Regions from separate parts of the Shewanella sp. YLB-07 genome, predicted to be linked through region 1. Evidence: predicted binding sites of a transcription regulator. Region 1 holds the regulator's gene; each other region holds the start of a gene.
The links. Region 1 encodes sigma-54, which starts transcription at its own class of promoters, with help from an activator protein. Its sites were predicted from a motif close to GTTGGCACGNNNNTNGNNT; they were not measured.
Positions count from the first base shown of each region.

Region 2: a site for sigma-54 is predicted at 1,308-1,326, ahead of flhA (flagellar biosynthesis protein FlhA). Genes of this name have one in related genera too.
Region 3: a site for sigma-54 is predicted at 1,652-1,670, ahead of flgJ (flagellar assembly peptidoglycan hydrolase FlgJ). Genes of this name have one in related genera too.
Region 4: a site for sigma-54 is predicted at 1,821-1,839, ahead of FS373_RS18035 (DUF1778 domain-containing protein). Genes of this name have one in related genera too.

Region 1 is NZ_VOQB01000011.1:108,629-111,826, forward strand. It holds gene ptsN (PTS IIA-like nitrogen regulatory protein PtsN) at 1-354, opposite strand, end outside; gene hpf (ribosome hibernation promoting factor) at 357-644, opposite strand; gene FS373_RS21745 (RNA polymerase factor sigma-54) at 859-2,343, opposite strand; gene lptB (LPS export ABC transporter ATP-binding protein) at 2,497-3,198, opposite strand, start outside.
Region 2 is NZ_VOQB01000010.1:122,688-125,885, reverse strand. It holds gene flhB (flagellar biosynthesis protein FlhB) at 1-1,080, shown strand, start outside; gene flhA (flagellar biosynthesis protein FlhA) at 1,363-3,198, shown strand, end outside.
Region 3 is NZ_VOQB01000010.1:150,375-153,572, reverse strand. It holds gene flgH (flagellar basal body L-ring protein FlgH) at 1-362, shown strand, start outside; gene FS373_RS20715 (flagellar basal body P-ring protein FlgI) at 403-1,494, shown strand; gene flgJ (flagellar assembly peptidoglycan hydrolase FlgJ) at 1,719-2,726, shown strand; gene flgK (flagellar hook-associated protein FlgK) at 2,815-3,198, shown strand, end outside.
Region 4 is NZ_VOQB01000008.1:121,108-124,305, forward strand. It holds gene FS373_RS18025 (substrate-binding domain-containing protein) at 1-754, shown strand, start outside; gene FS373_RS18030 (GNAT family N-acetyltransferase) at 981-1,490, opposite strand; gene FS373_RS18035 (DUF1778 domain-containing protein) at 1,487-1,759, opposite strand; gene FS373_RS18040 (hypothetical protein) at 2,178-2,774, shown strand; gene FS373_RS18045 (hypothetical protein) at 3,143-3,198, shown strand, end outside.

The DNA of each region.
Region 1 (3,198 bases):
GGATGACAGAGTACTCAAGTGCTGCTCACATTGATCCGCAGGGACTAAAAGTGCAAATAGTATATCTACAGGTTGCTTATCAATGGCGTCGAAGGAGATAGGCTCTTCGCACTTGATTAATACAGCAACCGGTTGACTTATATTGCTCAACCTACCATGAGGAATCGCAATACCATTACCTATACCTGTGCTTCCCATTTTTTCCCTCGCCAAGAGACTTTCAAAAATCTCTTGTGAAGATAGGGTTGGGTACTGGACAGCGGCAAGATCGCTGATGAGTTCCAGTACCTTTTTCTTACTGCCCGGAGTGGCGCAAGTTGTACATTCCGGCTGCAGGATGGTGCTTAATTCCATTATTAATGCTTTGTTAGCTTCTCTTTGTGTTTAATAACCTGACGGTCGAGCTTATCAATCAGGGAGTCGATAGCGGCGTACATGTCAGCGTTCTCTGACATAGCAAAAACCTCACCACCGGCAAGGTGGAGTTTAGCTTCGGCTTTTTGCTGCATTTTCTGAACATTTAAAATAACGTGTACATTATTGATCTGATCGAAATGTCGTTCAAGCTTAGTGAACTTTTCTTCGACATATTGCCTTAGCGATGTAGTGATCTCTATATGGTGTCCAGTTAGGTTTATTTGCATAGAAATACTCCTCCAGTGTCCAATTTAACTCTTAGGTAGGTTGTAGAAAAATCTTTCGGGATTTAACTCACAACATAATTCCCTGTTATACCAGGAGTTGAGCCTAAGGGTTATCGACTACAGGCTGCTTCTGGTGATTAGCGCTCAACATGAGCGCTAATCAGGTCGTGGCTAAGTAGATTTTTCTATTTAGGTGACGACCTTACTTCCTTCTTTATAAACTCTTACGTTGATTCGATGGTGGAATCAACATGGCTTCACGATACTTAGCTATGGTGCGCCTCGCGACCTGAATTCCCTGCTCTGCTAATAGCAAAGCCATCTTACTGTCGCTGAGTGGTTTCTGTTGATTTTCGGCTGCAACCAGCTTCTTTATGAAAGCACGAATGGCGGTAGATGAACACTCGCCGCCATCATCGGTCCCCACATGGCTGGAGAAAAAGTATTTCAGCTCAAATATGCCCCTCGGGGTATGCATATATTTTTGTGTGGTGACACGGGATATGGTGGATTCGTGCATCTCTACGGCTTCGGCTATGTCGTTCAATACCATAGGTTTCATGGCTTCTTCACCGAATTCGAAGAAGCCCTGTTGGAATTTAACTATGCAGTTTGAGACTTTCAGTAAGGTCTCGTTGCGGCTCTCTAAGCTCTTGATAAACCACTTAGCCTCTTGCAGGTGACCACGAATAAACTGACTATCTGATTGATTCTTGGTACTTTTCACCATGGATGCATAATGTTGGTTGACGTTGATCTTCGGCATATTGTCTGGATTTAACTCAACCATCCAACGACCTTTCTTCTTGGTCACAGTGACATCTGGGATGACATACTCATCTTTACCTGGAGTAATGGCGAGTCCTGGGCGGGGATTAAGCGTTTGGATTAACTCAATGGCGACTCTGAGATCATCTTCCTTAAGCTTAGTCTTACGCATTAACTGGCGGAAATCACGTCCTGCGATCAGATCCAGATGATCTTTGATAAGGAGCCTGGCATTATCTATGTGGGGGGTTGTATCTGCGTATTGTGCCAGTTGAATCAAGAGACATTCGCTGAGGTCCCTGGCTGCTATGCCGATAGGATCGAAGTGTTGGATACGTTTGAGGACGGCTTCAACTTCATCCTGTTCAATTTCTGGATCACCCATGGCCTCGAGAATATCTTCAACACTTTGGGTGAGATAGCCCCTCTCATCAATGGCATCTATGATGGCGGTCGCTATGGCGAGATCATTATCAGAAAACGGTGTCAGGTTCTTCTGCCATTCGAGATGCTCATACAAACCTTCGCTGGTCTCGCCTTGGAAGGGCATATCATCGTCGCGCATGGCACCAGAACTCGAGTTCGGAGACGCGGTATAGACTTCATCCCAAGTGGTGTCCATGGGGAGCTCTTCTGGCATGGAATCTTGGGTTATTGCCTCTGAGGTTTCAACCGCAGAGCTGTCGATTGGACCATCACCTTCGCCATCACCCGTGGCGTTAAAGTCTTCTGCGTCTATGGTCTTATCTTCACCATTGACTGGGGGGTCAACCTGTTCTTCATCTAGTTCGAGAAGGGGGTTGGAGTCTAACGCTTGTTGGATTTCTTGTTGCAGTTCCAGCGACGATAGTTGCAATAGACGTATAGCCTGCTGCAGTTGTGGTGTCATGGTTAACTGCTGACCCATTTTAAGCTGGAGTGACGCTTTCATTTACCGCTATTCCCTTCATTGTAATTATAAAATGAGAAAGCCTGCTTTGACTTGTTTGGGGTTTCTCTGAGCCCCTGGACCTTAGGCTGAGTAAGCCGAGTGTCGATAAATACTCATCCCTTAATGCGCGTTAAGAATGAGTCTCTTGATTAACTATAGCTTGAATTGTTCACCTAAGTACACAGCTCGTACTTGCTTATTGTCCAAGATCTCGGCGGGTGTACCTTCAGCGATTAAATTTCCGTGACTGACTATGTAAGCTCGCTCACATACGTCTAAAGTTTCACGCACATTATGGTCAGTGATCAGTACACCTAAGCCGCGACTCTTAAGCTGCTCGATGATTTTTTTAATGTCGATAACCGAAATAGGATCCACCCCTGCAAAGGGCTCATCGAGGAGAATAAACTTAGGGTTAGCTGCCAAGGCTCTGGCTATCTCGACGCGTCTGCGTTCACCGCCCGAGAGTGCCATGCCTTGGCTGTCACGAATATGGGTAATATGAAACTCTTCCAGAAGGCTCTCGAGTTGTTCTTCCCGGGTGTTGTTATCTATATCTGAACGTGTCTGTAGTACCGCCATTATGTTATCCCTAACCGATAACTTCCTAAAGATGCTCGCCTCTTGAGGCAGGTAACCTATGCCTTTTCTTGCCCTCAAGTGCATAGGATCTAAGGTCAGATCATCATCATCGATTAAGATCCTACCTTTATCACTCTGTACTAAGCCTACGATCATGTAGAAAGTGGTGGTTTTTCCCGCGCCATTAGGGCCTAACAGACCGACTATCTGTCCGGTTTTGACTGTGATACTGACATCTTGAACTACGGCTCTATTCTTATAACTCTTGGCAAG
Region 2 (3,198 bases), on a different contig from region 1:
TTAGAACAATCCCGGGAGAAAGGCCAGGTTGCACGCTCCAAAGAGCTGGGAACCTCGGCGGTCTTGATGTCGGCCGCGGTCGGTTTTGCCATGGTCGGCCCAAGTATTGCCAGTAGCTTAGTCACCATAATGACCACCTTGTTCACCATGGACAGGGAACAAATTTTTGACACCAATCAGATGGTTTTGGTTTGGAGCATGATAGGGCGAGAGCTTGCCTTTCCCATGGCCAGCCTGATATTTGTCATCGCTTTAGTAGCCTTCATAGGTAATATCGTTTTAGGCGGTATCACCTTCTCTACCAAGGCATTTATGCCGAAAACTGAGAAGATGAATCCTATGAAAGGATTTAAAAGAATGTTTGGCGTGCAAGCCCTTGTGGAGTTGACCAAAGGTATCGCTAAGTTTTCGGTTGTCGCATTATCCGCATACTTTCTCTTGAACTTCTACTTTAATGATATCTTGGCCCTGTCTCGGGATCATCTTCCTGGGAATGTATACCGGGCGCTGGATCTATTAGTTTGGATGTTCATCTTGCTGTGCTCATCTACCATACTCATCGTGGTTATCGATGTGCCATTTCAAATCTGGAATCACAAAAAGCAACTCAAGATGACCAAGCAGGAAGTCAAAGATGAATATAAGGACACTGAGGGTAAGCCTGAGGTCAAAGGTAAGATAAGGCAGATGCAAAGGGAGGTGGCTCAGAGACGTATGATGTCAGAAGTTCCCAATGCCGATGTTATCGTCGTTAATCCGGAGCACTATGCTGTCGCGGTGAAATACGATGCCATGAAGTCGACGGCGCCCTATGTGCTGGCAAAAGGTGTCGATGAAATTGCTTTTAAGATTAGAGAGATAGCCCGTGAACATGAGATTGCTATTATCTCTGCTCCGCCTCTGGCCCGCGCCATATATCATACGACTAAAATAGATCAAGAGATCCCTGAGGGACTATTCACCGCCGTCGCTCAGGTTTTAGCTTATGTATTCCAGTTACGTCAATACCAACAACACGGAGGCCGAAGGCCAACGGCTATTCCGCTTAAACAGCCCATACCTAAGGATTTAAAATATTAATGATACCGAGTGTTTCCTCCGTATCCGATACTTCTTGGCCATGTACCTAAGCTAGATTTCTCGGTAAAACCCAATCAATGTTGGTTATATAGTGTATTTCTGCTGTAAATTTATTCAGTTAACTTCTTAGGCATTCATTTAACGTCAGTCTAACGGTATAGTGCTGACTTATAAAATAAAAACAATATTGATAACTTAGTTATTAATGACGGAAATTATTTCCATTACTTGGCTCAAAAATTGCTTTGTTAGAGCTAGATGTCAAAAGTTTGGATTTCTTGAATGGATGTTAAAGCACGACTGGGTCAACTGAAAAAAATAAAACCTTCGAGTTTTAAAGGCTTAGGCACGCCTTTGTTTGTTCTCGCTGCGTTAGGCATGATCATATTGCCTATGCCACCATTCCTGCTAGATATTTTGTTCTCATTTAACATAGCTTTGGCCTTAGTCGTATTGCTGGTGGCTATTTACACCGACAGACCATTAGATTTCGCCGCTTTCCCCAGTGTGTTGCTTATTGCGACCTTACTGCGCCTCGCGCTCAATGTGGCATCGACTCGTATCGTCTTACTCGAAGGACACAACGGTGGTGATGCTGCCGGTAAAGTGATTGAGTCTTTTGGATCGGTTGTGATAGGCGGAAATTATGCCGTTGGCCTGGTAGTATTCTTAATCCTTATTATCATTAACTTCGCCGTGGTCACCAAAGGTGCTGGGCGTATAGCAGAAGTTAGTGCTCGCTTTACCTTAGACGCCATGCCAGGTAAGCAGATGGCTATCGATGCCGACTTGAATGCTGGCGTGTTAAACCAAGAACAGGCAAGAGATAGGCGCGCCGAAGTCACCAAGGAAGCCGATTTTTACGGGGCAATGGACGGTGCATCTAAATTTGTTAAAGGTGATGCAATTGCCGGGATCATGATCATGGTGATCAATATCTTGGGTGGATTCGTTATCGGCATGGTGCAGCATGACCTAGATTTTTCTTCTGCGGTCGAGATCTATACTCTTCTTACCATAGGTGATGGACTGGTTGCCCAGATCCCCGGCCTTTTACTCTCAATTGCTGCGGCATTGATGGTCACACGTCAGAACGAGTCCGGTGACATGGGCCAGATGATGATGTCGCAGATGCTTGACAACCCTAAGTCAATAGCGATTGCTGCTGGTGTCTTGTTTATTATGGGGATAGTGCCTGGCATGCCACATTTTGCCTTCATCTCTCTGGCATTAGTTGTCGGTTCAGTAGCTTATTTTTTATATAAAAAACAAGCGCAGGAGCGTGAAGAGTCCCTGGCGCTTGCGAAAAAACCTGCTGCGGATAAGGCAGCCGCTAAACCGAAGGAGCTGAGCTGGGATGATGTTCAGCATGTCGATACCATAGGATTAGAAGTCGGTTATCGGCTAATCCCTTTGGTCGATAAAGGCCAGGGCGGCGAGTTGCTAGGCAGGATAAAAGGGGTGCGTAAGAAGCTATCCCAAGAGCTTGGCTTTTTGGTACCTGCGGTGCATATTCGCGATAACTTAGATCTGTCTCCAAATACTTATCGTATCTCCTTGATGGGAGTTGCGTCCGGTGAAGCCGAGATAAGACATGACTGTGAACTCGCCATCAATCCAGGCCAGGTGTATGGCAAACTCGATGGCATAGAGACGAAAGATCCTGCCTTTGGCTTAGATGCGGTTTGGATAGCCCCAGAGCTTAGAGAGCATGCGCAAACCTTAGGGTATACCGTGGTAGACGCAGCAACGGTCGTGGCGACTCACTTGAGTCAGCTATTAACTAATAATGCGGCTAAGCTTCTCGGTTATGAGGAAGTTCAGCAGCTTATGGATATGTTGGCCAAACATTCTCCTAAGTTAGTCGATGGCTTCATACCTGACGTTATGCCCTTGGGAACTGTGGTTAAAGTCATGCAAAACTTACTCAACGAAGGTGTTTCGATTCGCGACCTTAGGACAATAGTACAGACATTGCTCGAGTACGGTCCCAAGAGTGCCGACACCGAAGTACTGACCGCTGCCGTACGTATCTCTCTTAAACGAATGATTGTCCAGGAGATCAGCGGGCCGGAAACAGAGATCCCCGTCATTACTTTGGCGCCAGAGTTGGAACAA
Region 3 (3,198 bases), on a different contig from region 1:
ATATCACCATAGGCGGACAACCCTTGGATCTGAGATACAAGGACAGCATGAATACCAAGCGTGAATCCGATGCCGATCAGAGTAATAGTTTGAGTGGCAGCATTTCGGCCAATGTGATGCAGGTTCTCAACAATGGTAACTTAGTTATTCGCGGAGAAAAGTGGATAAGTATCAACAATGGTGATGAATTTGTGCGCATAACCGGAGTGGTGCGCTCACAAGATATACGTCCTGATAACACTATTGATTCACCAAGAGTAGCCAATGCACGTATTCAATACAGTGGTACAGGTACTTTTGCGGATGTGCAGAAGGTTGGTTGGCTCAGTTCATTCTTTATGGGGAGTTGGTGGCCTTTCTAAGGCTGCTATTGAACCTAGTCGTGATTAAGGAATTAACGCTATGAAATATAAATTTATCACTCTTTTATTGCTGATTTTTGTGGCTGCTCCAAGCCAGGCACAACGGATAAAAGACATTGCAAACGTTCAAGGTGTGCGCCATAACCAACTCATAGGCTATGGTATGGTTGTCGGCCTGCCTGGCACGGGTGAGAAGACGCGTTATACCGAGCAGACGTTTAAGACTATGCTGAAAAACTTTGGCATCAATTTGCCCGATAATTTTCGGCCCAAGATTAAGAATATCGCCGTTGTCGCGGTTCATGCGGATATGCCGCCCTTTATCAAACCCGGACAAACTATGGATGTCACTGTGTCGAGTCTGGGCGAAGCCAAGAGTCTGCGCGGCGGAACCTTAATCCAGACCTTCCTCAAGGGGGTCGATGGTCATGTCTATGCCATTGCACAGGGGAGTATGGTGGTCAGTGGTTTCAGCGCAGAAGGTCTAGATGGCTCAAAAGTCATTCAAAATACGCCTACCGTTGGCCGAATTCCTAACGGCGCCATTGTCGAGCGTACTGTTGCTACGCCTTTTTCAACTGGCGACTACCTCACATTTAACCTACGTCGCGCCGATTTCTCGACGGCTAAACGATTAGCCGATGCCATCAATGAGTTGCTGGGTCCAGGAATGGCGAGACCCTTAGATGCGGCTTCAATACAGGTGAGTGCGCCAAGAGATGTGTCTCAGCGAGTGTCGTTTTTGGCAACATTAGAGAATATTCAGGTTGAACCGGCAGCAGAATCTGCCAAGATCATCGTTAACTCACGTACCGGGACCATAGTGGTGGGCGAAAATGTGCGTCTGCTACCTGCGGCCGTGACTCATGGTGGCTTAACTGTCACGATTGCCGAAGCGACTCAGGTATCACAGCCAAATGCCTTGGCAGGTGGTCAAACCGTTGTGACTACAGACAGCACCATAGATGTCAATGAGTCAGACAGACGTATGTTTATGTTTAACCCTGGCACGACACTGGATGAATTGGTTAGGGCCGTTAACTTAGTGGGCGCAGCCCCCTCGGATGTGCTCGCTATTCTGGAAGCCTTGAAGGTGGCTGGAGCACTGCAGGGTGAACTCATCATCATCTAGTTATATGGCTAGATCTTGTTAGTCTTAACTTCCTTTAAAGATGTTCAGTTAGGGCCTGGTTCCAGGCCCTAACACTTTCTGTTCATTAGTGTATTACTCTTCAATACTTCCCCAAAAAAACCGATGTTTATTGGATTAAAACTCAGCATGCTGATGATCTGGCATGTGCTTTGCTTTATAAAAACAATACCGTCTGTTTATTGTCGGCACAACCGGGAACTCTTATGGAAAAGCTGTCAAATTCATCACACTTTTTGGACATTGGAGGTCTTGACTCGTTAAGAGCCAAGGCCCTGAAAGATGATAAGGCCGCTTTAAAGGAGGTGGCACAGCAATTCGAAGGGATCTTCGTGCAGATGCTGATGAAAAGCATGCGCTCTGCCAATGCTGTGTTCGAATCCGATAGCCCGATGAACAGCGAATACACTAAATTCTATGAGCAGATGCATGATCAGCAGATGTCGGTCAACTTATCAGAAAAGGGCATGTTAGGGCTCGCGGATATGATGATGCAACAACTGTCTCCCGAAACTAGCAATGTCACACCTGCATCTGTGCTTAGAGGCGATATGCATTCGGGTTTATCTCAAGCATCTTTCAAATCTCATGTGATGAACCGGGCAATAATGCCTGATGAAGCCATAAAAGCCGAGGACAGGGCAGATGCTAAGCCCATGAATCCCTTAGACAGTATTTTGACAGGCAAGAGTTTGCCATCTGAAGTAAGAAAGGCGGAAACGACCTTCACCGATAGAGATGATTTTGTCGCTAAGCTCTACCCCCATGCAGAAAAAGCGGCGCTAGCTTTAGGCACTAAACCCGAAGTCTTGATAGCACAGTCGGCTCTGGAAACGGGTTGGGGTCAGAAAATGATAAAAGGGGCTCGAGGCGAATCTAGCAACAACCTTTTTAACATCAAAGCGGATAAACGTTGGCAGGGTGATAAGGCCTTAGTCAGTACGCTCGAGTTCGAACAAGGTATTGCGGTACAGCAAAAAGCCGATTTTCGTGTCTACGAAGACATAAAGCAAAGTTTTGATGACTTTGTCAGCTTTATTTCTGATGGACCTAGGTACCAAGAAGCGATGAAGAAAGCCGCCAATCCCAACGAATTTATCAAAGCATTACAAGATGCTGGCTATGCAACTGATCCTCACTATGCCGATAAAGTGATCAAGGTGATGGAATCAATTAAGCCGGATATTAGGCTGCCATCTTTGGGAGCAAGGTAATGATTTTTATTTGTAACAGATATGAGTTTTCCTTTGCGCAGCAGAGTATGCAGCAAGGTGAACGGCAATTAGATAGGAGTCGAGTGTAATGTCTATGGACCTTTTAAATATTGCCCGCACCGGTGTCTTGGCTTCTCAGGCGCAGCTTGCTGTGACCAGTAACAATATCGCTAACGCTAATACCCAGGGATACCACAGGCAAGTTGCCGAACAGTCCAGTCTGGAATCCCAGCGTATGGGGGATAACTTTTATGGTGCTGGGACCTATATTTCTGATGTAAAACGCATCTATAACGAATATGCCGCTCGTGAGTTGAGGATTGGTCAAACCGGTGTCAGTGAAGCTCAGACCACTCAGATTAAGATGAGTGAACTCGATCAGCTGTTTTCACAAATTGGCAAATCCATACCACAGAGTCTGAATGACTTGTTTGCTGGTTTAAATAGTCTAGCCGATCTGCCTGCTGATATG
Region 4 (3,198 bases), on a different contig from region 1:
TAAGGCATATACAGAAAAATATGACATCAAGTTTAGAATGGCTGGGGGCGGCGCCACTAAAGGAATTCGTTTAACAGCCAACGGGATAGCGGATGTGGGTGGCTCATGTAGGCATGTCTTACGGCTAAATGGGGACATCGTCAGTGAGGAACAAGGCGTGACGATGGTTCATGTGGCTTGGGATGCGATTGTCGTCATTACACATAAAAGTAACCCGGTAAAAAACATCTCATCACAGCAATTAAGAAATATCTATGTTGGTAAAATCAGTAACTGGCAATCTCTTGGGGGGGATAATCAGGCGATAGATGTCAATGTCAGGAGTTCATCCATTTCAGGCGTTAGTTACATGTTCAGAATGCTCATTTTTGATGACCCTCATTTTGAATTACCCATAAAAACCTTGCAACATGAATCGTCAGGACCGCTTGAAAAGAACATTGAGTCTCGTTCCATTTACGGTATCGCTGTTACTGGCATCAGTTCTGCAAGAAAAAGAGCTGTGTCAATATTATCGATTGATGGTGTTTACCCATCGAAGCAGAATATTGCATCTGGGCAATATCCCTATTTTAGGCCGTTATATATGGTTGTGCTTAATCACCCCCAGCAAAAGACCAGAGATATTATGAACTATATTTTAAGTGAAGAAGGACAAGCTATCATTTCTCAACAAGGAACCATCAACTTAAAAGAAGGAAAGAAATTAGAAAAGCGCTGGACCATGACGCCATTAATACAGCAAGTCCCTTAGCGCGTTCGCATAACAACATAAATTAGAGCTTAAGGAATAACACATTATCATTTAGATCTATTACTCATTCACATGCTGTTAATGCGAGTTTGCCCTACGAGAACTTATTTGAATAGACAGCGGTACGGTGATTTATGTTTCATTGAGCCGTCTATAGTCCTTGATGTCTATTTCTAACCCATAGATTATTAAAAGATGGCGTCTATAGTCGAAAGAAAGGTATTTTTTAGTCTTCTAAATAGCCTAAGCTCGCTCTAACATCAGAAATGGTGATGAAGAGTTTGTTCTCTTCATCTTGAAATGTTTTGAATCCATAGCGCTCATAGAAGTGTTTTGCGCCGTCTTTTGCGTCAACAATAACCACTGGGAATGCAACGCTGTCACTGGCGGCTAGTAGCTTTCGTAGTGCATCGATAAGTAACCACTCACCAAAGCCTTTCCCTTTATAGCGATCATCGACAGCTAAACGGGCAATGAGACCGCCAGAAGTAGATGATTGATGCTTTTTTTGTAACTTATCGGGTAAAGCCTTTAAGTCAATTGGTGTCATTGTTAGTGTATAAAAGCTAATGATATGCGAGTTATCGTTATCATCTTCTAAAACGAAAGTTCTGGTGTTGTCTTTCTTTGCTTGCTGACTCGCCATCACTTTCAGATAGTTGTTAAGAGATTCAATACCACAGTTGAATCGGTTTCTACCGTGTTTAACTTTGTCTAGAAGTACCGTATTCATCATTGAACTTTGTTCTCGTAACGTTCAGAAGCAGCTTTAAGCTTTGAGTTTGTCGTTGCTGGGCGGTCTAAGCTTTTCATCAACAACATTGCATCAGTTTGACTAAGTTTTAGCAATTGCTCACGCTCAATAACTTGTTTTGCTTTTTCGATTGCAGCGCTCAAGACAAATGAGTTAATACTAGACATACCAGCAATTGCTGCCGCCTTAGTAAGTAAATCTTGTGTATCGACATCAACTCTTGCAGTGATGCGAGGCAAAGTAGTAGCCATAATGTAATTATCCTGTCGTGTCAAAGTGTCACATGGATATTATGGTCTTAAAGTGTTCAACAAGCAATTGCTGTGTCATTTTGGCACGCGAACCAACAAATAAGTATTGAAAAAATGGGTAGCCTTGTTGGTTTTTTCATGGCGAATTGGATTCGAAAGAGCCCCAAAACGTTTTTCAAGCTATTGCTAAAGGCATACCCTAGTCGCGCAATCTATTTTACATCGATACGAATCAGACTGACACGTTTCTGCCCCAAAGTGAGTCAGCGCTGACAGAAAGCACATTTTACCAATGAGTTATTTGACATACTTTTTCTCATGGAAGTATCCTGTTTACGATACTAGGAGCTTACCAGTGCGTTTTATTGGCTCTTTAGGTACAACCTTATTGCAGGTGTTGAATGTTTAAGAGGGAATCGTGGAAAAATTACTTAATAAATTTGGTTATTATAAAAAACCAAAGGCTCAAGCTAAGCCAACTATTACTTATCGAGTGCCTCAATCACCGGAAGCAAATACGCAAAAACTGATAGAGATCGTAGCAGAGGGTAATAAGTGGCTTAAAGCTAGGACTCAAGAGTCTAATGCAAAAACGGGAATGTTTTTTAGCATTGTTCTTCTCATTGAACACAAAATTAGTAACTTGCTAGTCTGTATCGAGCCTGAAATAAAAGATGCAATGCTAGGTAAGAAAATTGAGACGTTGAAGTCATTTATCAATATTTATGAGTTTGAAGAGGCTAGTGAAAAAAAAGAATTTAGAGAGTTACTACCTCCTTTGCATGAAATAAAGAACATCAGAAATAAGCTTGCTCATGATCTTATGAAGTCAAAAATTGAGTTAAAGGAACTCCCGAGAACTCTAGCGTATGTTCGAAAAAGAGAGCAGAAATTCGTTAAAGAGGTGCTGAATAAAATCGAAGATGATAGCGAAAGATCTTGTGTGTTGTTGGCTAAATTTGGCTTTATGTTTTCAGTTGAACTTGCTCATGTAGCTATCACAGTAGAAACATGAAAAAATCGATTGGTATTTATGCGGTCATGTTCCCACAGTAATGACAGAGTGCGTGGCTGACTCACCTTTGCCCCAAAGTTTGCTAGAGCAACAAGTATTGCACAAATTGTTTAGTCATATTTGCCATACCTAAGTCAATGCATCGGGCAAGAATCAAGACCTGATCCTATGACTGTGCAGATAACATGGATGATGGCATCAATGATCACCCATTAATATTTCTATATTGAGTGTAAAGCCCGCAAAACAAGCATCACATCGTTGAGAAAGCTTTACCACTCAGATAGCATGAATGGCAACAAAGGAGCCTGCTAGCATGATGGGTGACACCGTTAATTCATATATAAATTCTTCTATCGAGAATAAAGTTGAAAAAAAATAAAAATAAAAGTAAAAAAATAAAAGTCTGTCGTAACGTCAAAAA